DNA from 3 places in the Cellvibrio sp. pealriver genome. Region 1 is predicted to be linked to each of the others. Evidence: predicted binding sites of a transcription regulator. Region 1 holds the regulator's gene; each other region holds the start of a gene.
The links. The regulator PhoB, encoded in region 1, activates phosphate uptake and scavenging genes when phosphate is short. The targets are predictions, from matches to a motif close to TGTCATAAANNTGTAACA.

Region 2: VC28_RS15690 (alkaline phosphatase PhoX) is a predicted target of PhoB. The motif match lies at 2,911-2,928, and genes of this name have one in related genera.
Region 3: VC28_RS10310 (PstS family phosphate ABC transporter substrate-binding protein) is a predicted target of PhoB. The motif match lies at 2,592-2,609, and genes of this name have one in related genera.

The regions. Positions count from the first base shown of each region.
Region 1 covers NZ_KQ236688.1:3,211,037-3,221,764, forward strand. Annotated here, with positions in the region: gene hisF (imidazole glycerol phosphate synthase subunit HisF) at 1-264, opposite strand, end outside; gene hisA (1-(5-phosphoribosyl)-5-[(5-phosphoribosylamino)methylideneamino]imidazole-4-carboxamide isomerase) at 279-1,010, opposite strand; gene hisH (imidazole glycerol phosphate synthase subunit HisH) at 1,041-1,712, opposite strand; gene hisB (imidazoleglycerol-phosphate dehydratase HisB) at 1,716-2,309, opposite strand; gene VC28_RS13970 (hypothetical protein) at 2,531-3,148, shown strand; gene VC28_RS13975 (hypothetical protein) at 3,350-4,015, shown strand; gene VC28_RS13980 (dicarboxylate/amino acid:cation symporter) at 4,125-5,426, opposite strand; gene VC28_RS13985 (HU family DNA-binding protein) at 5,531-5,806, opposite strand; gene VC28_RS13990 (chorismate--pyruvate lyase family protein) at 5,986-6,552, shown strand; gene ubiA (4-hydroxybenzoate octaprenyltransferase) at 6,852-7,676, shown strand; gene phoB (phosphate regulon transcriptional regulator PhoB) at 7,789-8,487, shown strand; gene phoR (phosphate regulon sensor histidine kinase PhoR) at 8,637-9,920, shown strand; gene VC28_RS14010 (lytic polysaccharide monooxygenase) at 10,203-10,728, shown strand, end outside.
Region 2 covers NZ_KQ236688.1:3,581,888-3,592,615, reverse strand. Annotated here, with positions in the region: gene VC28_RS15700 (hypothetical protein) at 114-338, shown strand; gene VC28_RS15695 (UDP-2,3-diacylglucosamine diphosphatase) at 422-1,273, shown strand; gene VC28_RS15690 (alkaline phosphatase PhoX) at 1,354-2,847, opposite strand; gene VC28_RS15685 (ZIP family metal transporter) at 2,967-3,734, opposite strand; gene VC28_RS15680 (acyl-CoA thioesterase) at 3,738-4,151, opposite strand; gene VC28_RS15675 (2-keto-4-pentenoate hydratase) at 4,180-4,983, opposite strand; gene VC28_RS15670 (HDOD domain-containing protein) at 5,118-6,521, opposite strand; gene recG (ATP-dependent DNA helicase RecG) at 6,790-8,907, opposite strand; gene VC28_RS15660 (hydrogen peroxide-inducible genes activator) at 8,918-9,847, opposite strand; gene VC28_RS15655 (SDR family oxidoreductase) at 9,914-10,728, shown strand, end outside.
Region 3 covers NZ_KQ236688.1:2,371,315-2,382,042, forward strand. Annotated here, with positions in the region: gene VC28_RS10305 (ABC transporter permease subunit) at 1-1,356, opposite strand, end outside; gene VC28_RS10310 (PstS family phosphate ABC transporter substrate-binding protein) at 1,510-2,481, opposite strand; gene VC28_RS10315 (ClpXP protease specificity-enhancing factor) at 2,677-3,093, opposite strand; gene VC28_RS10320 (ubiquinol-cytochrome c reductase) at 3,202-5,436, opposite strand; gene petA (ubiquinol-cytochrome c reductase iron-sulfur subunit) at 5,438-6,037, opposite strand; gene rpsI (30S ribosomal protein S9) at 6,321-6,710, opposite strand; gene rplM (50S ribosomal protein L13) at 6,722-7,150, opposite strand; gene zapE (cell division protein ZapE) at 7,275-8,423, opposite strand; gene VC28_RS10345 (alpha/beta hydrolase) at 8,510-9,175, opposite strand; gene VC28_RS10350 (Z-ring associated ZapG family protein) at 9,319-9,825, shown strand; gene VC28_RS10355 (S1C family serine protease) at 9,954-10,728, shown strand, end outside.

The sequences.
Region 1 (10,728 bases):
ATCCACCGTGCGGATACCTCCGCCTACCGTGAGCGGGATAAACACCTCGCTGGCTATCTTCTCCACTGTATGCACAGTCGTGTCACGCCCTTCGTGGGTCGCGGTGATATCGAGAAAGGTAATCTCATCCGCGCCGTCATCGTTATAGCGCTTGGCGATTTCCACCGGATCACCCGCATCGCGGATACCGACGAAATTTACCCCTTTCACCACACGGCCGTTATCAACATCAAGACAGGGGATAATGCGTTTTGCGAGTGCCATAATCAGATCCGGAATTAATTCGCATCGCAGTAAGCCTGCGCTTCCGCCATGCTAAGTGTGCCTTCGTAAATAGCTCGGCCGGTGATGGCACCGCAGATGCCCTTATGGGCTTCGGCTTTGAGCGCGATGATGTCATCCATATTGGTAATGCCGCCAGAGGCGATAACCGGGATGCTGGAAGCCTGTGCCATGGCGACAGTCGCCTGCACGTTCACGCCTTGCATCATGCCGTCGCGCGCGATGTCGGTGTAGACGATGCTGCTTACGCCGTCTTGCTCAAAGCGTTTGGCAAGTTCAGAGGCTTGGACATTTGAGACTTCTGCCCAGCCGTCGGTGGCTACCCAGCCGTCTTTGGCATCCAGGCCGACGATGATGTGGCCGGGGAATTGTTTACACATGTCGGTCACAAACTGCGGCTCTTTCACCGCTTTGGTGCCGATAATCACGTACTGCACACCCGCATTCAGGTAGTACTCAATGGTTTCCGCGCTGCGAATACCACCGCCGATCTGGATCGGTAAGGTCGGATAGGCTTTGGCGATGGCAGTAACCACACCGCCGTTGACTGGCTTGCCTTCGAATGCACCGTTCAAATCAACCAGATGCAAACGGCGGCAGCCTTGTTGCACCCATTGTGCCGCCATCGCGACGGGATCATCGGAGAAAACGGTGGAATCGTCCATCAAACCCTGGCGCAAGCGAACGCATTGGCCATCTTTTAAATCAATTGCAGGGATAATTAACATTCAACAATCTCGATTAGCAGAAATGAGGGATCAGGCTTTGCCATCCCAATGTAAAAAATTCTTTAACAGCTGCAGGCCAACGGTATGACTCTTTTCCGGGTGGAATTGCGCCACAAATAAATTCCCGCGGTTTAGCGCGGCATGAAATTGAAAGCCATAGTCACAAGTTGCAGCAACCAAGCTGGCATCGTCGGCGATTACGCAATAACTGTGCACAAAATAGAAACGGCTATCTTGCGGGATACCATCCCAGAGCGGGTGATCATTATGATGCACCTGATTCCAGCCCATGTGCGGCACTTTTAAATGCGCGCCAGTGCTATCAGTATGGTTTTCGCCGAAAAAGCGGACTTTTCCCGGCAAGATGCCAATGCAATCAACACCGCCATTTTCTTCGCTGTGATCCATCAATGCTTGCATACCCACACAAATCCCCAGCACCGGCTTGCCAGTGGCGATTTGCTCGCGCAGCAATGTGTCGAACCCAAGGCGTTTAATTTCTGCCATGCAATCGCGGATCGCACCCACACCCGGAAACACCACGCGATCAGCCGCGGCAACCACGGCCGGGTCGGAAGTCACTACCACATGCTGCTCGGGGGCGACATGCTCAAGGGCGCTTTTGACCGAATGCAGGTTACCCATGCCGTAATCGATCACGGCGACTGTTTGTCTTGGCGTAGTTACTGGCGCATCGGTCATTGCTTACAAGGTTCCTTTGGTAGAAGGCGTAATGCCTTCCATGCGCGGATCTTTTTCCAACGCCATACGCAGGGCGCGGCCAAAGGCTTTAAACACGGTTTCGATCTGATGGTGCGCGTTGTGGCCGCGCAGGTTATCCACATGCAGGGTGACGCCGGCGTGGTTGACGAAGCCTTGGAAAAACTCCCAGAACAGCTCTACATCGAACTGGCCGACGCGCTTTTGCGTAAAGGGGATCTGCATGACCAAGCCGGGGCGGCCGGAAAAGTCGATCACCACACGCGACAGCGCTTCATCGAGCGGCACATACGCATGGCCGTAGCGGCGGATGCCTTTTTTGTCGCCGACTGCTTTGGCAATCGCCTGACCAATAGTGATGCCGATATCTTCTACCGAGTGATGGTCGTCGATATGGGTGTCGCCATCGCAGGTCACGTCCAGATCAATCATGCCGTGGCGGGCAATCTGATCCATCATGTGCTCAAGAAAAGGAACGCCGGTGTTAAACACACCCTTACCGGCACCATCCAGATTGAGGCTAACGCTGATTTTGGTTTCAAGAGTGTTGCGCGTGACCTGAGCGATACGGTCGGACATAAGAAGACTCACATTGAAGATGGCTGGGCTCACAAGCTGATACAAATTAATCGGCAGGAATTATATAGACTTGGCGCGCCGAATTCACGGAAAGGCGCGCTATTAGTGCGATTGTTAAGCCCGAATACAGATTCGGCTGCGCAAACTCTTGCGTGGATGGCGATAAATCTCATCGCCGCACAATGTCATTCACTGATTTTCATTACTGATGGATCGATTCTATGTTTACCACCTTAAAACCCCTTGCCCTGGCATCCTGCCTTATCGCCCTGAGCCCTTTCGCTTTGGCGCAATCCGACAACAATGTGCGCCAAACCGGCTGGAGCTGGTCCGGCCATGTGGATCATATCAACATCGACAAACAAGCCGCGGCCGAGCAGTGGATTGAAGATACCGCCGTTGCGATTGGTGGTGCCGCTGAGTACTACGCAAACGACAGTGAAAATACCTTGTCACTGGGCGCAAGCCTGCTGTTTTACCGCGACAACGCTGAGTTCTCGCAATATGTGGAAGATTACTGGGGCGATGAAAGCTATGAAGAGTCCGATGCAAACGCGCTGATGCTGTTTGCGGAATACGGCCCCAAATATCGCTTCGGGCGCGACAACATGAGCTTTTTCAGTGTGCGCGGTGGCGTGAGCGGCATACTCGGCTCTGAGCGCAGCATCAGCAACTGCCGCGACTGCTACTCAGAGGATATTGAAATTGACGGCGGTGTTTATGGCTTGATCGGCATTGGCCAGACGCTGGGAAGTATTGATCTGAGTTTGCAATTCCAGCAATACCTGAGCGGCGATTTGGACAATACCCTGCGCTTGAAAATATCCGGCGCGTTTTAACAAATTAATACACCTGATGGCACAAAAAATGCCATCAGGTCGATTTCTGCAGTTGCTTTGGTTTTTATAAAAAGTCGGTATTAGGAGTCACTTGCGTTTGCGGTCTCATGGTTTACTTTTAAAACGCAAGAAAAACAAAGTACGCCGGTATTGCGCAGGACGGATGATGTGATTACTTATAACCATTACCAGAGACACAGATTGAACGATCCCCTCAACCCTATACGCCAGCTTATACATCAGGCGCAGGAACAGGATGCCGCGAGCGGAAAGCTGCTTGAATTTGTCGAGTGCCGTAAACAGCACTTACACACGGCCATCAAATTACCTGACCAACAAGCGACCAAAGGTCTGGCTGATTTTGTGGTGCGCTACATAAAGCACGTGCCGGATTTTATTGATGCGATCCGCAGCATGGCGCAAGAGGCAGGTATTTATAACGATGTTGAACCCCTGCTCAAAATTGCGAGCGATTATTTTTTATCACCGCCGTCGATTGTTGACCCGCACAGCCAACTGGAAGCACTGCTCGATGAAGCTTACCTTGCGCACCGTTTGTTGGAAGAAGTAAATGATAGGTTTATGGCGAAAAGCGGAATCCCGCTCGCACCTATGGATATGACCGTCGCCAATATTATTGCGCACGAATTAATTGGTGAGCCTTTTGCCAATGAATTAGATCAGGCCGTTTTATTCTCGGCAGAACTTTTATTAAATGAACACGGTTTTGAAGGTGCCAACATTTCACATTATGTGACTGCGCATCGCGATAGAGGCTGGAGCCAAGAACTGGAGCGCTGGCCTTGTTTGGTAGAGGATTTATCGATCAGCGTTGAGTTTGATAGCGACACATTAACGCGCCACTGACAAAAGCATTTTGTGTCGTCCGCTATTTTTTCCAAATAGTAAAAAATAAAAAAGGCGAATTGCTCCGTGCAATTCGCCTTTTTTATTTTCATTTTTTCGCTCGCGATAATTACACCGGATCAATTTCCGCATTGAGTTTCATATCATCGTAACGCGTTTTATCAACCATATTTTCACTCTTCGCCACAATCACTGACACAGTTGCATCTCCCGTCACATTGACTGCCGTGCGCACCATATCAAGCAAGCGATCGACACCGATAATCAACGCAATCCCTTCAACAGGCAAACCAACTGATTGTAATACCATCGCCAACATCACCAAGCCCACACTGGGCACACCGGCGGTGCCAATGGAGGCGAGCGTAGCGGTCAGGATTACCATCAAATAACCGGACACACCTATATCGATGTTGTACACCTGGGCAATAAATACGGTGGCAACCCCCTGCATAATGGCGGTGCCATCCATGTTGATAGTCGCACCCAAGGGAACAGAAAAACTGCTGACTTTATTGTCCACGCCCAGATCGTGCTCAACGGTGCGCATAGTGACCGGCAAGGTTGCATTGCTGGATGCCGTACTGAATGCAAACACCGCCACTTTCCACATCTTTTTGAAAAATATAATAGGGCTTAAGCCGGATAATATTTTTAACAAGAGGCCATAGACAACAAATCCGTGCAGCAACAATACAAACAACACCGTGAAAAAATATTTCGCCAAATCGGTGATCGCTGCAAAACCGATGTTGGCAAATAATTTTGCGAGCAAACAGAAAACACCGTAGGGTGCCAATTGCATCAGCAACAGCATCATTTTGAGCACCACTTCATTCAAGTGCTCAAAAAACGTTTTCATATTGCTGCCAATTTCGCCGCCTGTACGCGAAATCGCGATACCAAACAAAATCGAAAAGACAATCACCTGCAGCATATTGCCTTCGGCCATTGCCTGAACCGGATTGCTGGGAAATATATCGAGAAACGTTTGCTTGATGGATGGCGCAGGTGGCGCGGTATATGTGCTGGACAATGCCATATCAACCGCAGCACCTGGCTGGATAAATACTGCCACCCCCATCGCCAGTGCAATCGCCATCGCGGTAGTCATCAAATACAACAACAGGGTTTTGGTAGCCAACGCCCCCATGCGGTTATGTCCACCGAGTGAAGCTGCGCCACACACCAATGAAACAAATACGAGCGGTACCACCAACAATTTGAGCGACGCTACAAAAATCTGCCCAATCGTATCGAGTACGCCATTGATCAGTACCGTTTGTATCCACTGCCCATAGCTGGTCGTTGGCACTGTCTGGGGATCATCTACACCAAGCAAGAGATTGAAGATGACCCCAACCAGGACACCCAACAGCATGCCGAGTAAAATTTTATTGGTCAGCGACATAGTCACCCCGGACGTTATTATTGGTTGATGAAGTAATTCAGGACGTTAAGAAAAGATGGTAGGGGATCAGGCGAGGGCGGCATAGGTATGCCGCCGTAACATTATTATTCGTTCACTGCGTCTTTCAGGGCTTTGCCTGCTTTGAAGGTGACAGTTTTGCTGGCGGCGATCTGGATGGTTGCGCCGGTTTGCGGATTGCGGCCTTCACGCGCGGCGCGCTCACTCACATTAAAGGTGCCAAACCCCAACAAGGCCACTGATTCACCACGCGCCAGTGCATTGGTAATTTGCTCGATAAAAGCCGAAACCACCAGATCCGCTTTATTGACACCCAGATCAGAATTATTGGCCAAAGCCACTACTATGTCGGTCTTATGCATGTTTTCTCTCTCCATCAACATTGATTTTCACAGGGAGTTTACCTGCATTCACGGGATTGCGGCAGACTTGTAAACGCATTATTCACGCTTGGGATTGGCCAAGCTGATAAACTGCCGCCCATGCATTTGCGCGTGCCAGCGCAAGCCGACCGCCATATTAGCCGATTGAGGAACCCGCTTTGTCCAAGGCTGCGATGCCCCGCCCGCTTTCAACCCGTTCGTGGAAACCTCTCCGCCAACTTGCCCGCCAACAGCGCCCGCAAGCCGTGTTACAGGATTGGCTGGCCGATAACGGCTCGCTGACAGCGCGCCTCGTCTCATTAAGCCAGAGGCAGTTTGCAGTGAAAGTCTTGCGCCAGGCGCTTGGTATCCCGAGCTTGAATGAGCGCCAGGCGCTGGGTATGAGCCGCCCGCAGCAGGCGCTGATCCGCGAGGTGATACTCTGCGGCAAAGGAACCCCCTGGGTATTTGCGCGCAGTATTTTGCCGCTATCGAGCCTGACCGGATCACTGCGTCATCTGCGCCAACAAGGCAGCCGCCCGCTAGGCGCGTTTTTGTTCAGTCAGCCACACTTGGTGCGCAGCGCCATTGCAGTGGCGCGGATTAGCCGCGATCATGCCTATATGCCAGCCGAATTGTGCGGCAAGGGGCATCTGTGGGGGCGGCGTTCGGTGTTTTATCTACACGCCAAACCCCTGTTGGTCAGCGAAGTGTTTTTACCTGACTTTATCGCCCTGATTCAGTAGCCTGATTTGATCGCTCGAATGTGACAGCCAGACAATCCAGATCCGTCCTGATACCCGATAACTCCAACAATACCGGCGCTTTGGTTATGACAACTCCCAACTCACAAAAACCTGCTGCAACCTCCACCAAAACCGGCTCGGCTAAACCAGCAGCTCCCAAATCTGCCACCCCAAAATCTGCCGTTCCCAAATCTGCTAAGGCCGCAAAATCCAGTGCCGGCAAAATCCTCCAGCGCGCCACGCAAAAAGCAGCAGGCCAGACAGACCTGCGCCAAAAAGTCCTGCTTTATTGGCGCTTGATGCGTATGGATCGCCCTATCGGAACTTTGCTCTTGCTCTGGCCGACGCTATGGAGCTTGTGGATTGCCGCCAAGGGTGTGCCCAGCATCAAAAATCTGGTGATTTTTACTTTGGGTGTGATTGTGATGCGCGCTGCAGGCTGCGTGATTAATGATTTTGCCGACCGCAAGATCGACGGCAAGGTCAAGCGCACTAAAGACCGGCCGCTCGCGACCGGTGCAGTATCCAGCAAAGAGGCGCTTGGCTTGTTTATCGCGCTCTGCATGATTGCGTTCGGGCTGGTGCTGATGACCGATCCACTCACGATCAAGCTGTCCGTTGGCGGGCTGATTCTGGCTTTCTGTTATCCGTTTATGAAACGCCACACCCATTTGCCACAAGTGGTGCTCGGGGCTGCATTTGCATGGGGAATCCCTATGGCCTATGCCGCGCAAGCCGGGGAGTTGCATCATGGTATGTGGCTGATTTACCTCGCGGTGGTGCTCTGGACAGTCGCCTACGACACCTTTTACGCGATGGTTGACCGCGACGACGACTTGAAAATCGGCGTGAAATCCACCGCCATTTTGTTTGGTGAGCAAGACCGGCTGATGACCGGGGTGCTGCAGGTGATGGCGCTTTACGCGCTGTTACTTGTTGGGGAGCGCTTTGAATTAGGCGCTGCTTACTTCCTTGGGCTTGCGGTTGCGGGAGCGCTTTTTGTGTATCAACAATGGTTAATCCGCTTTCGCAAACGCGAGGACTGCTTCAAGGCGTTTTTGAACAACAATTGGGTTGGTGCGGCGGTGTTTGCGGGTATTGCTGCCGATTACGCATTGCGCTAGCGCAAAATTTTTATCCTGTCATAAATGTGTAACACTGAACTTATTTAATAAGCTGCAACAATAGCTTCACAAACCTGTGCGGCACCCCGTAGTTTTTTCAGGCAGAACATTTATGACTGGTCGCAAAATCCTGATCGTTGACGATGAATCCGCAATCCGCGACATGCTGCGTGTGGCGCTGGAAATGGCCGAATACCAGGTAATGGAGGCAAGCAATGCGCAGGATGCCCACGGCCTGATCATTGATGAAAAACCAGACTTGATTCTGCTCGACTGGATGATGCCCGGCACCAGCGGTATTGAACTGGCGCGCCGTTTAAAACGCGACGAAGTCACCGCCAACACCCCCATCATTATGCTCACCGCCAAAGGCGAGGAAGACAACAAGATCCAGGGGCTGGAAGTGGGTGCCGATGATTACATCACCAAGCCTTTTTCCCCGCGTGAACTGGTTGCCCGCTTGAAAGCCGTGTTGCGCCGCGCTGATCCGCAAATCAACTCAGCACCGATCACCGTACAAGGCCTGTGCCTTGACCCCGCCAGCCACCGCGTCACCATCAATAACCAGTCGGTGGATATGGGGCCAACCGAATATCGTTTACTGGAATTTTTCCTGACCCATCAGGAAAGAGCCTATACTCGCAGCCAGTTACTGGATCACGTCTGGGGCGGCAATGTGTATGTGGAAGAGCGCACGGTCGATGTGCATATCCGTCGCCTGCGCAAAGCCCTGACCGTGGATGGCCACGAAGACCTGATCCAGACAGTGCGCGGTACGGGCTATCGTTTTTCTACTCGTATTGAAGCCTGATAACACTTTCGTGAGCGGCTGCAGCTGATCAGTGCTGCGAGACCGTCTGCGGCATGGATGCCGCAGTCGAGCCTACATGGATGTATTCACGGCGAGTCTCGCAGTGCTGATCAGCTGCAGCCGCGGATTTAGAACCAAGAGGCTCGACGTTGTTAAAAGGTTTTAGCGCTGAACTCCAGCGCATTCTTATCATCCTCGCCATTTGCAGCCTGATTGGCTTCTTCAGCGATAATTATTCGCTGTGGATGCTGATTGGCTGCTCCAGTTATATCGTCTGGATGCTCTGGCAAATCCGCCGCCTCAACCAATGGCTGGTACGGCAGGACAGCCAAAATCCACCAGAAGCCAGCGGCATCTGGGGGCAAATTTTCGACAACATCTATCAATTGCAGCGCGACCAGCGCCTTGAAAAAGAAAACCTGCAAGCGGTGATCAAACGCATCCAGGAAATCAGCTCATCACTGAAAGACGGCTTGATCATTTTGGATGCGCGCGGCCATCTGGACTTCTGGAACCCCGCTGCCCATCGCATGCTGGCGCTCAACACCAAAGACCAGGGGCAGTCGGTAATCAACTTTATCCGTCACCCCAAATTTGTCGCCTATTTTGAAGAGGGCAAATACGAAGAACCGCTTGAGCTGCCGTCGCCCCGCTTTGCCTCCAAGCATCTGCAATTTCAGATTACCCCATTCGGTAAAAACGAACGCTTGATCGTCGTGCGCGATATCACCCAGGTGCACAATCTGGAAAAAATGCGGCAAGACTTTGTGGCCAACGTGTCCCACGAGTTGCGCACGCCGCTCACGGTGATCAACGGCTACGTAGAAACGCTGGCCGATAACAACACCATCCCCAGCTGGAATAAGCCCTTGCAGCAGATGTTGCAGCAGGCCAAACGCATGTCGCTGCTGATCAACGATTTGCTGGTGCTGTCCAAACTGGAAACCACCGAAGCGGGTCACAACCACAAGCCGATTAATATCGAGCAGCTGCTGACGATTATCAAAAGTGAAGCGGAAGTGCTCAGCAAAGAAAAAAACCAGCAGCTGACTCTGATCTGCAACAACACCACCAAGCCTTTGTTGTTACCGGGCAATGAAAAAGAATTGCACAGCGCCTTTTCCAATCTGGTCACTAACGCGATCAAATACACACTCGCCGACGGCAAAGTGAGCATGCTGCTCTGGCAAGACCAAAAAAATGTCTATGTCTCGGTGAGCGATAACGGCCCCGGTATTGAAGCGCAGCATATCCCGCGTTTGACCGAGCGCTTTTATCGTGTCGATGCCAGCAGAAATAGTGGGACGGGTGGAACAGGTCTGGGATTGGCGATTGTGAAGCACGTATTGATGCGCCATGAGGCCGAACTGAAAATCACCAGCGAACCCGGCAAAGGCAGTGTGTTCATGTGTGTCTTCCCTTTGCCGCAATAAATTCTGTTATTTGCGCAGCTAATCACATTATTTTGACGTCAAAATAAAATTCGAACTTTTAATTTCGTTTTCTTCTGAAAATTTTCCGAAAATCAAACCTGCATCCCAAAATATTACCCCCCAAACTGAAAGTCGGACTCGCCAATACAACGTTGTCATTTTAGACTCGTTCCCATGCAATGATCTTTGCGCCATGCCCTGATCACGTGCATGTTTTATTCAGTCGTACTCCCGAGTGCTGTCCAGGCACCATCTAACAAACAATAAGTTCGGAGATTGAAAGTGAAAAAGACAATGAAAGCATGCGGTATTTCCGCAGTCGTATTGGGCTCAATTCTGGTTGCAGGCCAGGCATTTGCCCACGGTTATGTATCTTCCCCAAAAAGCCGTGTGATCCAATGTAAGGACAACGGCATTGAGAACCCGACCCACCCAGCGTGTATCGCAGCGAAAGCAGCGGGCAACGGCGGTCTCTACACTCCACAAGAAGTGGCAGTGGGTGGTGTGCGTGACAACCACGAATACTTTATTCCGGATGGCCGTCTTTGCTCTGTAGGCCGCTCTAACCTGTACGGTATGGATCTGGCGCGCACCGACTGGCCAGCAACCAACGTAAGTGCAGGCCCACTGCAATTCGTGTGGACTAACACCGCTGCGCACAAAACCATGTACTTCCGTTACTACATCACCCGCGAAGGCTACAACCACGCGCAACCACTGCGCTGGTCTGACCTTGAATTGATCCACGATTCAGGTAAAGCTGATCAAGAACAATTCTCTTACCACACCGTTCAAATGCCACCACGTA
Region 2 (10,728 bases), 370 kb from region 1:
ATTTGCGGAGAATTGCGACTGTTTTCACATTTGGGATTCCGCGATACTGAGCAGCATCCCGCCTTGACACCCAGTCACAGTTTGGCGGCTAAATCAGCAAGGATAACGCCCTAATGACGATTCTCAATATTGGTAACGAAGCATTCAACAGCACGGAAGTGGCCGAAAAAGTACAGCATGACATCGACTTTTTACTGGCGCGCATCAAGCACCTGCAACAACAACCCAGCCCCAACCCGATTGTCCTGCAAACCTACTGCGAGATGCTGGAAAGCCGTCAGGCGGTGCTTCACTGGTTAATTCAAGAACAACCCACCTCCGTTAGCCGCGCGGGTTAACTGTCACCCAAAATTCATCAAAATGTTGCCTTTCCGTCATCTGTTGATCCCAGACTGGGATGAAACAGCTACGGAAATGCACCATGACCCATGCCAATCCCCTCGCTGCCGACTTTTTAGTTGCCGATAAAACCCCACCCAAGCCGACCAGCGCGCTGATCAATGCCCGCACCATATGGATCTCGGATATCCATTTAGGCTTTCGCGATTGCAAAGCCGATTACCTGCTGGATTTCCTCAACCACATCCATTGCGACACCTTGTATTTGGTGGGCGATATTGTGGATTTGTGGTCGCTCAAGCGCCGCTTCTGCTGGCCACCCAAACACTATCAGGTGATGCTGAAGTTCTATGAGCTGGCAGCCAGAGGCGTGCGTGTAGTCTATGTGCCCGGCAACCACGATGATCCTATCCGCCACTTCTCTGGCCAGTTATTCGGCCCAATTGAAATTGCGCAGGAACATGAATATGTGACTGCCGATGGCAAACGTTTGCTGATCATGCACGGCGATGCGATGGATGCCTACATCAACCACAGCTGGTTGACGCGGGTTATTGGCGACCACGGTTATGAACTCTTGTTGTTTATCAATCGCTGGTCTGATCGCATCCGCAAGCTTATGGGTCGCCCCTATTTTTCACTGGCCGGATTAATCAAGAGCAATATCAAAGGTGCCAAGGCGGCGATTGAAACCTATGAGCGGGAGGCCATTGCCGAGGCCAAACGACGCGGTTACGACGGCGTTGTCTGCGGCCATATTCACTATCCTGCACTGCGCGAAGAAGGCGGTTTACGCTACGCCAATTGCGGCGACTGGATTGAGAACTGCACTGCGCTGGTTGAAGACCATCAGGGCAACATGCGCCTCTTGCACCACAGCGACACCACCCGCTGGCATGAGCTGGACGCGCAGGCTGCACTGGAAGCAGCCTGAGATTGAGCAAGAAAACCCAGAGAAAAAACCATTAAAAACAGAAACTACCCGAACATAAAAGCGCTTGGAGTAAACAAGCGCTAACTTACTTTATCCATACCCTTGGCCTGGTTGCGCAAATGCCCCCATGGGCCGGTGATCGCCAAGGTCATTCCGGGGCGCTGGATATTCACAAACAAGGTTGTGCCATCGGGCGAAAAACAGGCACCGCAAAACTCACCTTTCTCCGGATGCGCATTCATCGCCAGCGTGTAGATTTTCCCCTCAGGCGTAAGCCCGCGCAGATAGTTCACGGTATCGGGATTATCCGAATAGCTGTCTTCGCAAATAATCAAATCACCCCAGGGGGCGACGGCAATATTGTCGCAAGACTCCAACACCGCGCGGTTATGGCTCTCATACAACAGCTCCATAGTGCCCGGCTGCTCCGCTTCGCGCGCGGTGCCTTCGTAGGGGCTGGGCTGGTAGCGCCAGACCTGACCGATACGGTTGGGGCCGCCGCCGGTTGCCGCAAACAGGACTTCGCGGGTGTTATCGTCGCGCAGCGCAAACGCCAATCCTTCACCCCGGGCAAAAATCGCCGCACCTTTGGCTTCACCCCGTTTGCTGAGATCGCCATCGGGCGATGTCACTTCCTCAAGGTCGATCCACTCGCACTCAAAACGCTGGTTGATGGCCACCGATTGCGCATGTTTATCGGTGGAGTCTTCCGGCCAGTTGCGCGTGTTGGCTTTTGGCCAGCCGCGAATCGCCAGGGCTTGCAAGCGACCGCCCTGCGCCAGCTTGCCAGGTACTTTGGGCAGGAAGCGATAGAACAAACCGCGCTCATAATCCTCTGATAAATAAACAATGCCGCTGGTGCTATCCACCGCCGCCGCCTCGTGCATAAATCGCCCCATGTCTTTAAGCGGTACGGCATCGACCAGCCCTTTGCTGAGCGATGGCACTTCGAATACGTAGCCATGTTCACGGCCATAGCCTTGCAGTTTACCCACCAGTGATTCTTCGCAGGTGAGCCAGCTACCCCAGGGTGTTGCGCCGCCCGCACAGTTACGCGCGGTTCCAATCAGGCTGAGATGACTGCGTTCTACGCGGCCACTGCGATGGTCAAACAACAAGGTGCTGGTGCCGCCGTTTACGGGGCGCATGGTCAACAAGTGATTGTCGTAGGCTTTGTCACCCACATGCTTGCGCGCCAATTTGCGATCACCACCGAAGGGGTCGATTTCATCAAGACTGGATGCCAACTCATGGTTGCGCACCAAAATGCACTGGCTGGGGTTACCCGGCACCGGAAAGGCCGCCATACCATCAGGTGCGCTGGGCGTGATCAACCCATCGCTCATGCGGTCGCCGGTGCGGGAAATAACGCGATAACTGAAATGGCGCGGCAAATTGAGAATGCCTGCAGGGTCCAGCAATAACTGGCCAACCTTGTCGATCCCGTATACCGGGTCCTGCGCATAGACCTGCGCCTGCAGCTGCAAACTGCGCAGACCTCCCAACGCCAGCGCAACGGCGGATGCATTTTTAAGGAAATGACGACGACTCAATTGTCCAGCGTTAACAGGCATAAAAAATCCTTGGATTCACAACAACAGTAAACACAATTAGCGGGCACCTTTTTGCGCCCTGCAGGTTACGGTTTGATGACACCACCGCAGAACCCCTGAGCTGATTTGCCTTATACGCATTACATTTCCAATGTTTGTAATGCTATAGCAACAACAAACCCCAGCGCGGCCACCAAACCCGACATTTCATGAGTTTCGGCGAAGGCTTCGGGGATCATCGTCTCCACTACCATCGCAAAAATCCCGCCGGCAGCGATGCAACTAATCAGGGCTTTGACATGCTCCGGTGCCGATCCGAAAAACAATGCACCGATAACGGCAAAACACCCCGATAGCAACGCAATCCCACCCCAGAGCCGCAAAATAAACCCGCCGCTACGCCCGGCCTGACGCATGCCCGCCGTACTGGAAAGCGCCTCTGGAATGTTCGAGATAAAAATAGCAGTAATGGTGACAATGCTGAGCTTGCCACCGCTGGCGACCAATAAACCTATGGCGATGGATTCGGGAATGCCATCGAGCAAAGTGCCCGCGGCAATCGCCACACCGCCGTTCGATACCGGCGAGGATGCTTCGGCATGGGAGTGCGGGTGCTGCCCACGCGAGCGTTTGCGGTGTTTTGCCGGGTGATTGAGTGCGCGGTTAATCAGGGAAAATACCAATGCGCCCCCCATAAAACCGGCGATTACCCACACTGTGCTAGCCTGCTCCACTGCATCTGCCACCAGCTCAAAGCTCAACGCCGACAGCAAGATTCCACTGCCAAACGCCATCACGTAAGCGACCGTTTTAGCAGAAAACCGGATAAACCAACCAAGCAACGCCCCCAGCATCAGGGCACTGGCGGCCGCGAATCCCCAAAAACCAGCCTCCAGCCACACCGGCATGGCTTAGCCCGCAAACCAAGCGCGTACCGGGTCGGGTAGAGGTACCGATTTACCGTCAACCGAACTGACCCAGACCACTTTGGAATAGCCTTCAGCCGCCGGTACATCCGGCTGCGAGGCGGTATAAACCTTGTAAGTCACCATAAAACTGGAGCGGCCAGGCTCGGAGATATACACATCAATACGCAGGGTTTCCGGATGGAAAATCGGCCGCATAAACGTACACCCAATGGTGACGACGACGGGGTGGGTATCACTTTTGAGAGGCAGCCCCTTTGCCAGCATCCACTGGAAGCGCGCCTCCTCAAAATAGCGAAAATAAAGGGTATTGTTCACATGCCCGTAGGCATCCATATCGCCCCAGCGCACGGGAATTTCGCAACTGAAGAAGGGTTGGGATGGGGATGTATCGCTCATAAAAACTCCTGTTTCATCGACCTTTTTATCAAACGGCCTGTTTGGCACTGAAACTGACGTGCATACTGCCCAATCCAGCATAGTCGATCTGTATATCCGTGTTGAGCGGCACCTCTATTACGCCAGCATAAGAGCCGGTGATGACGGCCTGCCCCGCGACTATGCCCTGCCCCCGGCTGCGCAAAAATTCCGCCAGCCAGTAAAGTGGCGCACGCGGATGGGTATTCGGGTGCTGCCCCTGACGCTCGATCACCTCGCCATTGGCACAGGTCATGGTGATAGTAAAACTGCTCGCCGCGCGCGCTTGCGCTGAATCCACTTGCGGGCCGATGAACAGCCCCTGATTGACCAGGCCATCGGCCAGCATTTCAGGGAACTCACAACTGGCGGGATCAGCGTAGCGGCTATTGATCAACTCCAGTGCCATATGGGTTCTGGCAATCGCTGCATCGACTTCATCCGGCGTGTAAGGTTCGGCGCGCGGCGGTAAATCCTGCCCAAAGAAAAATGCCAATTCCGGTTCGATACGCGCGCGTTCGCCCTCTGCCGTGGTTTTTGCCCAGAGGGATACCGGAGGCACAGAATCGATGGTGCGGGTAAAAATCGAGCCGACAATCACCTTGTCATCAGCCGGTGGCTGCAGGCATTTCCAGCCGCCGATACTGTCATCCATCACATCACACCAGCGCTCGGCAACAGCGTTCTGGACGGCCAGCGCCTGTTCAATAGTTTGTGGGCGGCAACTTTCGGGTAATCGCTCTGCCTGTATACCCTTAATACGGCGCTCTACAAGAATGGCTGCTGCTTCTGCAGCGGGAAAATCAATGGTCATAACAAACCTGTCTGCTGGTGAAGTGGTGGAAAAGCTATTGTTTTAATAATCGATTAAAAATCGGTTCCGCTAAAAACACAAAACCCCTTGGAAGGGGTTTTGCCTTGGATCGATCCCGGTAGCAACCGAGCCTATCAGTGATGAGGCGAAAGCTCGTGAGCGATATGCTTGAGGTCATCGCCCGATTCAATGATGTTAGCCACCGTGGTGTAGGCCTTTTCCGGATCCAGATGCAGGTCTTCAAACACCTGCGGTGGAATAGCCTGCTTGGGGCCACGGCCAATGTTGTGCTGGTACAGCAAGCGCTGGGCGACATAAATCAACTTGGCGTAAGCCGCATATTCACCTTGATAATGCGGATTGTTTTGGTGGCGCAATCCGACCACCACCTCTTCCGGCATCGACCAGAGCGACATCAGCGAAGCGCCCAATTGCTCACGGGTCACGCCCAATAAATGGCGTTCAACGGCCTGATGGTCAACATGCGGATTGGTGTCAGCCAATTCGCAATAATTGCGGAAATACGGAGGAAATACTTCAGCCAGGATCAAATAGCCAAAGTTGTGCAGCAGGCCGCACAAATAAGCCATACCAAAGCTGGGGCGATGGTCGCGTGGAATCGCGGTTACCAATCCTTCAATGGTCGCCGCCATGTAGACCGCTTGCTGCCAGTAAGGCAAAGCCCCGTGCGGCCCCTCTTTGGGAATGGTCATGGCTTTGCCAAGTGACAAACCCAGTGCGAGGTTGAGCACCATATCAAAACCAAGTACGCGGACAATCGCATCGTGAATGGATTTGATTTTGCCCGGCGCAGAGTAGTAAGGCGATGCCGCCCAGCTCACGACTTGTGCAGCAAGGCTTGGATCGGTTTCGACGATCTGCGCAAGATCGCTGATATCCGCATTGGGGTTTACCCGCAGCTTGATAATGCGCTGCGCGGTATCCGATAACGGTGGTAATTCAAGGGTTTCTTCAAGGCGCTGCTTCACGCGCAATTGGGTAAAGTTGCGCACCGCGCCGAGGATCTGTTCGGTATCGCTGGTGCTGGTATCGTCCACTTCCAGCGGCTCAAGTGGCACAGCGATATCGCAAATGGTGGCGTCATCCATTATTTGCTGGAATTCTTCGCGGCTGAAACGCAGCAACTGCTGCTCATCGCCTGAATCCGCCAGCAATTCGGGGCGCTCGATCAGACTGCGGTCAATCAATGTCAGCAAACCGGCCAGTTTGGGTAGCGCCGGAATAGACTGCAAATTATGGGATACACAAAACTTATGGATATCTTCCGGTTTCGCTGCATGCAGTTCGCGCCCTAACTGGCGGTTGACTGCCTTGAGATCCAGCAGGCGGTCAGCGGCATAAATCACCTGCACACGCCCTTTTCCGTCTTGCAAAATAACCGATTTGGCTGCGCTCATAGTACGTAGATGCTGGTCATGCCAACGGGCCCTTTCATTCTCAGACGCAGGCACTTCAGACACCTGATAGTGCACATTTTGTTTGTTGAGTAATGATTGAACGCTGGTAGGGACTGGCACGGCCTACTCCTCTTAATGAATCCAAGTGGTTGATGTACATAGTGTTACATAGCTTTTGGGTGATTACGACCAATGTGTGCAAGGGCATTGGCACTTCTCATATAGTCATTTCAAACAATTACCAAAAGTTGCCGTTTTGTCTAGGGTATCTGTCCAAGCATAGTCCAAATTTACCGCTGCACGGGGCAATCATCGGGAAGATAGCATCTCGCTACGCAAAAAATCGAACAGTTCGCATATTGGGATGAAACAGCCGCCAAATCCGGGGTCAGACTTGCAAATAACGATGATTCTGGCCAAGCCAGCGCTGCACTATATATTCGCATTCGCGTGGGTAATCGCTCATTAGCAGCAAGGCGGCGTCTTTCACAGCAGGGAGCAAATGGCTGTCGCGCTGTAAATCGGCAATGCGGAACTGCATTTCGCCGGTCTGGCGTGTACCCAGCACTTCGCCCGGGCCGCGCAGCAGCAGATCCTGTTCGGCGATATAAAAACCATCGCTACTTTCACGCATCACCCGCAAACGCTCGCGCCCGTTTTGCGATAGCGGCGAGCCATACAACAGCACACAATGACTTGCGGCAGAACCGCGCCCGACACGGCCGCGCAATTGGTGCAACTGCGCAAGCCCCAAACGTTCGGGGTTTTCGATAATCATCAAGCTGGCGTTTGGCACATCCACCCCCACCTCAATAACCGTGGTAGCGACCAGCAGATCCAGCTCATGGGCTTTGAATGCGGCCATTACCTCTTCTTTGTCAGCGGGTTTCAAGCGCCCGTGAATAAGGCCGATGCGCAGTTGCGGAAGGCTTTCAGCAAGCTGCGCTGCGGTCACTTCGGCAGCCTGCGCTTCCAGCGCTTCGGACTCCTCAATAAGGGTGCACACCCAGTAGGCCTGCCGCCCTTGCGCACATGCAAGGCGCACTCGCTCCACCACCTCTTCGCGCCGGTTATCGCTGATAACAACGGTGGTGACGGGCGTGCGGCCGGGGGGTAATTCATCGATCACGGAGTAATCCAGATCCGCATAAGCGCTCATCGCGAGCGTGCGCGGAATTGGTGTGGCAGTCATAATCAACTGATGCGGGCGGCAGATACCGGACTGCGCAATATCGCCGCCAATTGTGCCTTTTTCCGAGAGCGTTAGCCGCTGATGCACGCCAAATCGATGCTGTTCATCAATCACGATCAAACCCAAACGGGCAAAATCTACCGCCTCCTGAAACAGGGCATGAGTACCTACAATTACCTGCGCTTCACCACTGGCAATGGCGGCGAGCTGGTTACGCCGCTCGGCTGCTTTCAATTTGCCGGTCAACCAACCAATACGGATACCCAGCGGCTCCAGCCATTTGCCAAAATTCAGCCGATGCTGCTCGGCCAGAATCTCGGTCGGCGCCATGATCGCTGCCTGCACCCCGCTTGATACAGCCGCGAGCGCCGCAAGTGCCGCCACCACTGTTTTGCCGGAGCCCACATCGCCCTGCACCAGGCGCAGCATCGGGATAGGTTTGGCCAGATCCGCGGCAATCTCATCCACCACCCGGCGCTGGGCGCGTGTCAGCTCGAACCCCACCCGCGCCATAAATTGCGCTTGTAATGCAGCATTGATAGTGAGGCGCTGCGCCCCATCGGCCTGGGTCTCACGGCGCAACAGCAGCAAGCTGAGGTGATGGGCAAGCAGCTCTTCAAATACCAATCGCTGCTGAAAAGGATGCTCGCCATCCATCAGCTGTTGGATATTTGCGTTAGTAGGAGGCTGGTGCAGGTAACGCAACGCCTCCGCCAGACTCACCTGATTCAACTGGTGCCGTACCGCAGCTGGCAGCAATTCATTCAGTACGTATTGATCAAGCAGCTTGAGCGCCTGCGCCGCCAGCGAACGCAGGCGCGGCTGGGTCAGACCTTCAGTGGCAGGGGAAACAGGGGGGAGCGATTGTGCCAACGGCAAGGGAGCGGCAGTGTCCAGCTCGTCGTATTCGGGGTGATACATTTCCAACCCCGAGGCTCCGCGGCGGGTCTCGCCAAAAATCCGCAAACGCGTACCATTAACCAAACGCTGTTTTTGCGCATTGTTAAAGTGATAAAAGCGCAGGGTTATCGTGCCAGTGCCATCCTGAACCTTACACACCAGACTGCGGCGCTTGCCGAACACTATGTCGCAAGCGCGTACTTCCGCTTCAATCACTGCATTCACATTGGGCTGCAGAGCCCCGATTGGCGTAATGCGGGTGCGATCCATATAGCGCAAGGGCAAGTGCAGTAGTACATCCTGCACACTGAAAAGCCCTATCTTCGCCAATTTTGCCGATAAACTGGCACCAACGCCCTTGATCGCGGTTACGGGCAGCTGGTCGAGCGTAACCTTGCTAACAGGTGCTTTCACAACGGAAATGTCAGTTACTCTGGTCTGCCGGGGCTACGCGGCAGGCTTTAATCGCCGCGCGCAATGCATCGATCGCCTTGTGCCGCGGGAAACTGGCGCGCCAGGCAAGCGCAACTGTACGGCTAGGTGATGGTTCTGTGAACGGGCGGGTGACCAACACATCGGAGCTGTATAGCGAACTCTCGGCAGCCGATGCAGGCAATATGGTCAGCCCCAAGCCCGAGGCCACCATATGGCGCAAAGTCTCCAATGAGCTGCCCTCCGCAGCGGTACGCACGTTGTTCGCTGTTTCTTCGCCGTGATGCTGCAGGTTCGGGCAGGTGGTCAGCACCTGATCGCGGAAGCAATGCCCCTCGCCCAGCAGTAACAATTGCTGAGTGTTGAGATCGGCCGGGTCTATCGCCTCTTTGCTCGCCAAGGGGTGCTCCTTGGGCATCAACACAACAAAGGGCTCGTCATAAAGTGCCTGGGTTACCACATCCGGCTCTACAAATGGCAGCGCGACAATAATCACATCCAGTTCGCCATTGCGCAGTTTTTTACGCAGGTTATGTGTGTAGCCTTCTTCTACATACAGCGGCATTTTGCTCGCCAGTTGTTGCAAATGCGGGATAAATTTGGGCAACAGGTAGGGGCCGATGGTAAAAATCGCGCCCACCGATAACGGGCTGCTCAGCTGGTCTTTCCCGGCATCGGCCAAGTCTTTGATCGCTGCGGTTTGCTCCAGCACCAAATTCGCCTGTGCGACAATCTGCTCACCCAGCGGTGTAGGCTGCACGCGGGATTTGGTGCGCTCAAACAGCGCCACACCCAATTCGTCCTCCAGTTTTTTAACGGCGATACTCAAGGTTGGCTGGCTCACGTAGCAACGGTCTGCCGCGCGTCCAAAATGCTGTTCTTGCGCAAGGGTGACTATGTAACGCAGTTCGGTCAGGGTCATAATGCAGCTCCACTCGCTGGATACGTATGAATAGCCTAAAACTATCAGATTAACGACATTTATCAAATGACAATTAACCCATCTTCACCGGAAAAATGCCTGATTATCGGTTGTGGCGATATTGGTCAGCGCATCGCCCGGCAATTAGCACCCTTGGGCTACCAAATAACCGGCCTGCGCCGCTCGCTCACCACTGACCTACCCTATCTGCACTACCGGCGGGGCGATGTCGGCAACCCTGAACAACTCCACCCTCTGTTAGCGGAAGGGTTTGATGTGATCGTCATCAGCATGACACCGGACGAACGCAGCGATGCCAGTTATCAACGCGCGTATGTAAATACCTGCCAAAACCTTGTGAATGGACTGCAACAACCAACATTACAACAGAAACCGCGCCTGATTTTGTTCGTCTCCAGCAGCGCGGTATATGCGCAACAAGACGGCAATTGGGTCGATGAATCATCAACTTGTGAGCCAGACAGTTTCAGCGGAAAACGCTTACTGGAAGCAGAAGTAGTGATTGCCCATAGCGGCTTTGCACACACGATTGTCCGCTGTAGCGGCATTTACGGGCCAGGACGCAACCGGCTGATCGAACAAGTACTGCGCAAGCGCGCATCAGCCAGCCCACACTTCACCAACCGCATCCATGCCGAGGATTGCGCCGGATTCATGGTGCACCTTATCGAGCAAGCCAAGCACAAGAGCATCGAACCGATTTACATCGCCACCGACTCTTACCCTACACCGATGGTTGAGGTAGTGAGCTGGATTGCAGACGAATTGGGCGTTACAGATTTTTTGTCTGCCGATGCGGTGAACGAGCGCGGTAACAAACGGCTCAGTAACCGGTTGATGCTGGCAACGGGTTACAGGCT
Region 3 (10,728 bases), 840 kb from region 1:
AAAGTTATCGCTACCGGATGATGCCTGCCAAATATAATCAGGCTCATCGCGCCCTTCGTACCACACCTTTTGCCACAGCGAACTAAATGAGACTTCCGGGTGTTTATTCCAAACATCCAGCAGCGCTAGATTTTTGCTTTCATCAATCATTAATGCGCGATTGTTGATTGGAGATATCGCAATTTTATTAATTGCTTTATCACTAATAGATTCATTGAATAACGTGCGATGGGAAGTACCGTAGTAAATTCCGATATTGCCTTTGTCATCGCCCGCCCAAAAACCACGACGAGCAAACTCGGGTGCAAAACCGGTAACGGAACCCTCTAGTGAATCGAAATCACGCACATGCGTTACATGATATTCATTGTGGGGATCGCGCACTAAAAACCATTGGCTGACATGCCCTTCACTGGTACCAACGACCAATGATCCGGTACCGACTAAAAATTGCATCGCAGTAATTTTGCCATTCGCCACTACGACGGCTTCTTTGCGCTCTGCATTGGATGGGCTAATAATTTTGTATAACACCATCTGTGATTTATCAGTCGCTATCACTAAATGTTGTGCGCGCTCATCAATTTGCATATGAGTACCAGTAACACCTTGAGGCAACGGAGGCAGGGTAAAAATTTCCTGCTCCAGCGTCACTGCACCGGTAATTAAATTGCGGCTGCTACTGAATACACCTAACAGCAAACGATTATCTTCCGTCAGTGCACCAATCAATGTGCCACTGGAAGTCTCCTGAATCGCCAATACTTTTAATGCTGCACCCTGTGCATCAAGCTGGATAGGTTGATCGCCCAATGGAAATTCAAGGCTGGGGGTAATTTGACGTTTATCATTTGGATAACTTAATGCGTATTCGGTTTTTGCAACGGCAACCTGACCATTGCTGTAACCATAAGCAACCAGTCCGTGATCGGCTGTACTGGTGGCCAATACTGAAAAACTAGCACCATCCGCTTTTGGCATTTGGGCTGATAACAAAGTTTTTCCATCATCAACCGTAAAAAAACTGACTGCACCGCTGCGCTTGAAGTTGCCGCCGATTTCTTCATAGCGTTCAAGCGTAAGAAATTCAGTTTCGTCCTCTGGTGCGTTGTGCAACGCTTCGGGCGTATAGGTTTTAACAATCTCAACCGATGCACCGCGGAATAGCGGAGCAATTTCAGAGAACAAATAGAAAAATATCAGCCCTAATGAAAACACAACTGCCATACCGGCAGTCATTACTCCATACCGTGAAAGGCCATCCTTAAATTGACGGATACGGCGCAGACGTGTGCGCTGTTCGAGTGTCGGCATCAAGCTGACAGATTCTTTTACCAATTGGGCGGGTTCGGACATGATCTGCTCACTGTTAATCTTATGGCTCGGGAATCCTAGCAACCAAAAATGACACTTTTGTTACAAAACCAGACTTCGCTGTCATTTTTCTGTAACACAGTTTTTCAGGGCAAAAAAAAGCCGCCCGGCAAGGCGGCTTTCATTCGGCGACAATTACTTCTGCAGCTCAGCAAGTGCTTTGGAAACCATTGTCTCTGGCAGCGGGATATAGCCATCGCGCACAACAGTTTCTTGGCCCTGCTTGGATAGAATCAGCTTCAAGAACTCAAGTTGCAGGGTATCCAGCTTACGATTCGGGTGCTTGTTGATATACACATAAAGAACACGCGCTAACGGATAGGTGCCATCCAATGCGTGTGCTGCATCTGGCGTAACGAAAGGCTGGCCATCCTTTTTGGACAATGGCAGCGCACGAACACCAGAGGTCACATAACCAATACCTGAGTAACCAATACCGTTGATTGACTCTGAAACACCCTGAACTACTGAAGCAGAGCCTGGCTGTTCATTGATACTGGATTTGAAATCACCTTTACAAAGTGCTTCGTCTTTGAAGTATCCGTAAGTACCTGATACTGCGTTACGGCTATAGATGGTGAAATCGCGATTCGCCCACGCACCTTCCAGACCCACTTCACCCCAACGGGTAATATCTTTTGGCTCGCCGCATTTGCGGGTAGCAGAGAAAATGGCATCTACTTGTTGCAGAGACAAACCTTTTATCGGGTTATCTTTGTTGACATATACCGCAAGAACGTCGATCGCTACGGGCACAGCCGTTGGCTTGTAACCATGCTTGGCTTCGAATGCCTGTATCTCTTCAGACTTCATCTCACGGCTCATCGGGCCAAAATTAGCGGTGCCTTCAATCAAGGCTGGTGGCGCAGTTGAAGAGCCAGCGCCTTGAATTTGGATATTTACGTTTGGATACCACTTTTTAAAATCTTCTGCCCACAGCGTCATCAGATTGTTAAGGGTATCTGAGCCTATTGAGTTCACGTTTCCTGATACACCGGTGACAGCTTTGTATTCAGGCAACTTTGGATCAACAGCGGCCTGCAGCGCAGCGGTGCAAACCATAGAGCCAGCAAGTACCAGCCCTTTGATAATGTTCTTGGCGTTCATAGAGCGCTCCGTTAGTCATTGCGTAGATTGGTTGTGTGGCAAGGCTTGCCTCACCACTGAAAGCTACTCTAACGGCCAAATATGACACTAATGTGACCGCGCGATATTTTTGTCACAAATATGTCGCACAAACGTCACAAATAAGCTCCAAAAACAAAAACACCAGCCGCAGCTGGTGTTGTTAGAAGGTGGTCGTTATTTAACGACACGTAATCCTGGTCGTTTTGCCCCATCACTAACAGGCTTGACCGGTGGTGTGGGTGAGACAGGTGGCGGAGCGGGAGGCTGGGGATTGGCTTCTGGTTCAAACATCATCCCCTGACCATTTTCCCGAGCATAAATCCCTAAAATCGCCCCGCATGGAACATAAAGATTATTAACAACACCACTAAAACGGGCATTAAAAGAAACTGCAGTGTTATCCATAAATAAATCTTTCACAGCACTGGGCGAAATATTCAGGATGATCTGCCCATCCTTGTTTACATGCTGCTGTGGTACTTGGGTTCCCTGTACATGAGCATCAACAAGAATATGGGGGGTGCAATTGTTATCCAGTATCCATTCATAGATGGCTCGCAAAAAATAAGGGCGGCTGGATGACATGGACATAAGCAGTTTTCCTTGGAATAGAACAATACCAACAAATTACAGGGATTTATCCACAGACTCAAACAAAAAGGGCGACCTTAGTCGCCCTTTTTGTTTGCTCACCGATTATCAGTGAATGTCTCTCCAGAACTCGCGATTCAGGAAGTAGACAAAGATAAAGAGAATAACCAGGAAGCCCAACACGTAAAGACCAATTGACTGGCGCTTTACAGCAATAGGCTCGGCAACATACTCCAGAAAATTAACCAGATCGTAAACAGCCTGATCAAATTCAGCCTGGGACATGGTGCCTTTGATTTTTCCTTCCTTCAATGCGCCGCAATGTTCGTCCATTTCAACCTGACCAATATCATTACGCAACGCACCGCCGTGATGATTGAGTTTTGGTCCAGCGCCACACTCCAGCAAACCCTGTGGCCCAATCAAAACATGTGGCATGCCCACATTCGGGAATACACGGTTATTAACACCCCATGGGCGAGTTTCATCCTTGTAGAAATTACGCAGATAGGTATAGATCCACTCTGGAGAGCGAGCACGAGCAACAAGTGTCAAATCCGGTGGAGCTACCCCAAACCAGACCTTGGATTGTTGTGGCTTCATAGAAATATCCATCAACTGACCAATACGCTCGTTACCAAAAATCAAATGCTGCTCCATCAAGCTGTGTGGAATATCCAAATCATCAGCTACGCGCTCATAACGTGAGTATTTAGCAGAGTGACACCCCATGCAGTAGTTAACGAAGTACTTGGCACCGCGCTGCAGAGACTCTTTATCCTTTAGGTCGGGCTCCATAGCATCACAAGGAATAGCACCACACTTAAATGCACCTTCTGCAGCAACCGCCTTAATTGGCACAATTGCCAGAATCAAGAACAGCACAAAACCGGCAGCAACCAATAACCCAGGCAAACCCTTGGCTTGAGTGCGTGTAGGCTCTACCAGATCTTTATCGCGCGCAGCCAACAACGGTAATACAGCAAAAATAGCTGCCAAGACAAAGCAAAGCACTAACAGCAACGCTGGAACATCGCCACCGATGTAATCAATCCCCATCCAGGCAAAAATCACGGCAAACACACCACACAGAACCCAAGAGACTTTTGACTTGGCTTTTTCTGGGCTGGTAGTAGTCCATACGGGCATGGTCAGGAAGTATGCAAAGTAGAAAGCGGTAGCAATTTGCGATAACAAGGTTCTACCTTCAGTTGGCGCTTTAACACCCAAGTAGCCCAGCACTACGAACATTGCAGCAAATGCAATTAACATAATGCGCGGGATATGGCCACGATAACGCATGGATTTGACCTTGCTACGATCCAACCATGGCAGTACAAACAAGATAGCAATAGCTGCACCCATGGCCACGAAACCTAATAATTTCGCAGTCAACACCATTGGCCCCACTTCAATTTGCAGGGTTACTGCACGCAGCACTGCATAGAAAGGAGTGAAGTACCAAACTGGGGCGATATGGGTTGGCGTTTTCAGATTATTAGCTTCTTCAAAGTTAGCGTACTCAAGGAAGAAGCCGCCCATCTCAGGCATAAAGAACATGATGAAGCAGAAGGCAAACAGGAACACAGTGATGCCAACCAGATCGTGCACTGTGTAGAAAGGATGAAAAGGAACGCCGTCACGCGGAATGCCGTTTTCGTCTTTGTTCTTTTTGATTTCGACGCCATCGGGGTTGTTAGAACCCACTTCATGCAAGGCCAGAATATGCATAACAACCAACGCCAGCAATACGATAGGCAAGGCCACTACATGCAAGGCAAAGAAGCGGTTCAGGGTAATGCCAGAAATCAGGTAATCACCGCGAATCCACTCAACCAAATCATTGCCTACAACCGGAATAGCGCCAAACAGAGAAACGATTACCTGTGCGCCCCAATAAGACATTTGCCCCCAAGGTAATACATAACCCATGAAGGCTTCGGCCATCAGCACGAGATAAATAGTCATACCAAAGATCCACACTAATTCACGTGGAGCTTTGTATGAACCGTACATCATGCCGCGGAACATATGCAGATAGACAACGACGAAGAATGCTGAAGCACCAGTAGAGTGCATGTAACGCAAAAGCCAGCCGTAATCTACGTCACGCATGATGTATTCAACAGATGCAAACGCACCTTCGGCGGAGGGGGTGTAGCTCATTGTTAACCAAATACCGGTTACCAGCTGATTGACCAACACCAATAAAGAAAGCACGCCGAAGAAATACCAGAAATTGAAATTTTTGGGCGCATAATATTTGCCCATATGGGTATCCCAGGCACGTTGTACCGGGAGGCGTTTATCAACCCACTGCCACAATCCCACTAACCAATTCATATCAAGCCCCCTGGTCTTCGCCAATCACAACAACAGCATCGCTCTCATATTTATGAGGAGGAACTTCCAGGTTCAGCGGTGCAGGTACGCCGGTATATACGCGGCCAGCCAGATCATATTTGGAACCATGACATGGGCAGAAGAAACCACCTTGCCATTTTTCGCCACCCAAATCGGCTGCCCCAACATCAGGACGATACATAGGAGCACAACCAAGGTGCGTACAAATCCCAAGCAGGATTGCAAACTCTTTATTGATTGCGCGCTCCGGGTTCTTGGCGTATTCAGGCTGCTGAGGCTCATTGGATTCAGCATCCAGCAACACGCCTTGCTGCTCTACTTTCTTCAAGCTATCCAGAGCAGCTTGCGTACGGCGAACAATAAACACAGGCTTGCCGCGCCACTCAACAGTAACCATGGCACCTGGCTCGATTTTGCTAAGGTTGTACTTTACTGGCGCACCAGCAGCTTTTGCCTTGGCACTCGGGTTCCACGAACCCACAAAAGGAATAGCAGCACCCACTGCACCAACCGCACCCACTGCACACGTGGCTCCGATTAATACGCGACGGCGCGTTTTATTTACTGCGTCATTACTCATGACGATTTTCTCCCCTAAACACGGCTAGCAAATTGCCTAATATATCGTCCAGCGACTTATCACAAATACAGCTCAAAGACTGGCGAAATAAGGAATATTGGGTGACTCAAGAAAAGGCGGGCAATGGTAATGAATTAACGCACTGCTTACAAGAATAACCACACACAAACAGTGGGTTATAAGCCCGCAATTTTAGACGTAAAAAAACGCCCAAGCCAGTAAAGACTTGGGCGTTTTTTGATGATCATCAACCAGCCAGCAAATAACTGACCGGTAAAAATCATTAACGCTTGGAGAATTGCGGCTTCTTACGCGCTTTGCGCAGACCAACCTTCTTACGCTCAACTTCACGAGAATCGCGAGTAACGTAACCAGCTTTACGCAATTCGCTACGCAGAGACTCATCGTACTCCATCAGAGCACGAGTCAGGCCGTGACGAATAGCGCCCGCCTGACCAAAGCTACCGCCACCAGAGACAGTAACATTTACGTCAAATTTTTCTACCAAACCGACCAACTCCAAAGGCTGGCGCACTACCATGCGCGCAACCGGGCGGCCGAAGTACTCATCCAATGGACGATCATTAACAATAATTGCACCAGTACCAGCAGTGATGAATACACGTGCGGTAGAGGTTTTGCGACGGCCGGTGCCGTAAAATTGTGCAGACATGTCAGCTCCCCTTAGATGTTCAGTTCTTTAGGTTGCTGAGCAGCATGTGGATGCTCATTACCTGCATAAACTTTCAGTTTTTTGAACATAGCACGACCCAGTGGACCTTTCGGCAACATGCCTTTAACAGCAGTTTCGATGGTGCGCTCTGGCGCTTTTTCAATCAACTTTTGGAAGCTGATAGATTTAATACCACCCACAAAACCAGTGTGAGAGTAGTAAATCTTGTCAGTCGCTTTACGGCCAGTCACGCGCACTTGAGCAGCATTGATCACAACGATGTAATCACCGGTATCAACGTGTGGGGTGAATTCTGGCTTGTGCTTGCCACGCAAGCGTGAAGCAATTTCCGCAGATAAACGGCCGAGTGTTTTTCCCGCCGCATCCACGATGAACCAGTCATTAACGACAGATTCTGCTTTGGCAATATAGGTCTTCATGTTATTCCTGCCTAATTGGATGTGGAACTAATCTAAATGAATAAAACAACCCCTAAAATAGGGAGGCGGCATACTACACAGCCAGTGCTTGCTTTTCAACCGCTATTTACAGCCTGATGGATGGTTATTCCGGGCGATGAGGGCGAGCGAGGTACTCATGGCTTTGCATCTCAAGCAAGCGACTAACGGTGCGCTGGAACTCAAAATCCAACTTTCCTGTTGCGTACAACCCAACTAAAGGTCTTGCAGCCGATATGACCAGCTTGACTTGACGATCGTAGAATTCATCAACCAAATTAACAAAACGCCGCGCCTGATCATCTTTTTCACGCCCTAAACCAGGTACATTACTCAGGATCACGGAATGGTATTCCCGCGCAAGTTCAATGTAATCATTCTGCGAACGGGGACCATCACAGAGATCAGCAAAATCAAACCAGGCAACTCCTTCAGCCAGATAACGTGCACGTATCATACGGCCTTCAACTTCCAACTCAACGCTCTCACGAATATCGCTATTGGCAGACACCAAACTCTTAAAACTGCACATCAGGCTCTTATCGGCCTCATCATCCAAAGGAGAATGATAGAGCTCAGCTTGTTCCAGCGCCCTCAACCGATAATCAACTCCACCATCCACATTGACGACAAGGGTGTGCTTATTGAGCAAATCGATCGCAGGCAGAAAGCGTGCTCGCTGCAATCCGTCTTTGTACAAACCATCCGGAACGATATTTGACGTAGCCACTAAAGTAACACCGCGAGCAAACAACTCTTCCATTAATGTCCCAAGAATCATGGCATCGGTAATGTCCGATACAAAAAACTCATCAAAGCAAATGACTCTCGCTTCTGATGCAATGATATCAGCTACTTTTTTTAACGGATTTTTCTGGCCATCCAGCTGCTTTAACTCAGCATGCACACGACGCATGAACCGATGAAAGTGTGCGCGCATCTTTTGCTCAAAGGGCAAGCTTTCAAAAAAATTGTCCATCAGATAGGTTTTGCCACGACCTACCCCACCCCAAAAATACAAACCGCGCACCAACTCCCGCTGCCTGGGCTGGATAAATCGTTTTATGAGCGCACCAAAACCTGACGATTCCTGCTCTGTGCGCCATGCAGCAACCAATTGCTCATAAAGACGCTGCAAGTGCGCAACTGCATCGGCTTGTGCTGCATCATGACGAAAATCCGAACGAGCCAGATCGCGCTCGTAGCGTTGCAAAGGAGAAAGAAGAATAAGGGAAGAAGAAATAGAGGTTGTCATATATCGGGCAGGTTCATTAACACTGGCAACCACTGTAACGATAAGTTATCAGCAGCGCTATCTTATTTCAGTTGCGTCAACGCAGATCAAAGAGCAGAAAGCTGCCTTAACAAAATCACCGTCAAGTCGGCTTTCAGCTGAGCTAAATAGCCATGAAAAAAATGCCCAGCTTCAGGATAGCGCAATAATTCAGCAGGGCTACCCAAGGTATCGATCCAAGCATAAACCCCTTCTGCAAATACGCGCTCATCCTTGTCCCCTTGAATCACCGTCAGCGCACAAGGAAACCGGCCATCGCAATCATAGGGATAGCGTTCCACGGGTGGTGCAACCAAGGTGAGATGCTGAACGCCATCAACCTGATAACAGGCCTGTGCTGCAATAGAGGAACCAAATGAAAAACCTGCAAGCAGGAGCCCAACACCCGGCATGGCTTGCTTGGCCCATTTGAGCACAGCAAGCAGATCCTGTAATTCGCCAATAGCGTTATCAAAACAGCCTGCGCTTTTGCCTACACCACGAAAATTAAAGCGCAACACGTGAATACCAAGATCACGATACGTCCGCATTAATGTGGTCACGACCTTATTGTCCATAGTGCCACCATGAACAGGATGAGGATGACAAATCACTACCAACCGGTTTTGTCCCGCAAAATGACCGGCTTCATCCCCCTGATGAACGCTAGATTCTATTTGACCTGCAGGCCCGGGAATCAAGACCTGCTCTTCTTTTGCGAATGGAAAATTCATCTACAGCCCCAGCAATAAAGTGCGCACACGCACAGCACGATAATTTTTGCCCATTTTAATGAGAAAATGGACTTATAATAGAGATATCAATGTCTTCGGCTGCATATGATTCATAAGGCAGCCATGCTCAGTAGGAGATTTCCGTGTATTCATTCAGTGCTGTCGCTATTACCGGTGTAGTGTGTTTGTTGATAGGTGCGGGGCTCGGCGCTCTCGCGCTTTATGTTTTTCGCACAAAATTACTTGGGCGCGATATAGAACAGCGCCTGCATGAAGCAGAAAGCTCACTGCAAGGTTATCAGCGCGATGTAGCCGAGCATTTTGCCCAAACATCACAGCTAGTAAACAACCTGACCAATGCCTATCGCGATGTTCATGAACATTTGGCGAATGGTGCACTGAAACTGGCTACACCTGCTATTAGCCGTCAAATTCTGGATTCGGCCAATAATAATCTTGGCTCGGAGAGCAAAGCCTACATTAACGAACAACGTATCGAGCCGCCGAGAGACTGGGCACCAAAAGCTCCCGGTGCAAAAGGCGCACTCAGTGACGATTACGATCTTCGTGACGATCACCACGAAAAGGTCAACATGCCAACCGAATCGGCAGATGACTATGATTTTGATGGCAAAGCCAATCGTTATTAAATAGTTTCCGGGCTAACTGATAGCCACGGTTGCGAACAGGACGTCGAACCATACTGCATAACCCCGCATCGCGGGGTTTTTGTTGGCTTGTGAAAGCCAACGTGAAAATATCGACGGAGACGTTTTGCATGTTCTTACAGCGCGTGCTGCACTTTATTGGCTGGCCAGTGACCGCAGGCATTATCATTGCGCTACTTGCACTTTTGCTTTTCCCTCAATTGCGTCAACCCGCGACTCTACCAGTAACCAAAACATCACCCGTGCAATACGGTATGGTTTCGTATGCTGATGCCGTTAACCGCGCAGCACCCGCGGTGGTCAATGTGTACACCGAAAAACGCGTATTGCAACGCTATCAAAACCTCTACAACCATCCGCTTTATCGTCAACTCTATAATAGATCCAATACTCCTGAGCAGCAGCGGATGCAAAATACGCTGGGCTCTGGGGTTATCGTCGATGCGCAAGGCCACATACTCACCAACAAGCACGTTGTGAATGGTGCCGATAAGATTTTAGTTCTGCTTTACGATGGGCGCGGCGCATCGGCCGAGTTAATTGGCACTGATCCGGAAAATGATTTGGCGGTGCTCAAAATCAACGCCGATAATTTAAATCCAATTACTATCGGCAATTCCAACCATATTCGCGTAGGCGATGTGGTACTTGCCATTGGCAATCCATTTGGTGTTGGCCAGAGCGTTAGCCAAGGTATTGTCAGCGCAACAGGGCGTTGGAATTTAGGTATCAATAGTGCCGAAAATTTCATTCAAACCGATGCAGCAATTAACCCTGGCAACTCCGGCGGAGCATTGATTGATGCTTATGGCAATTTGATAGGTATTAATACCGCCATGCTGGATGAAACCGGAGCATCCGTAGGCATTAGCTTTGCAGTTCCTG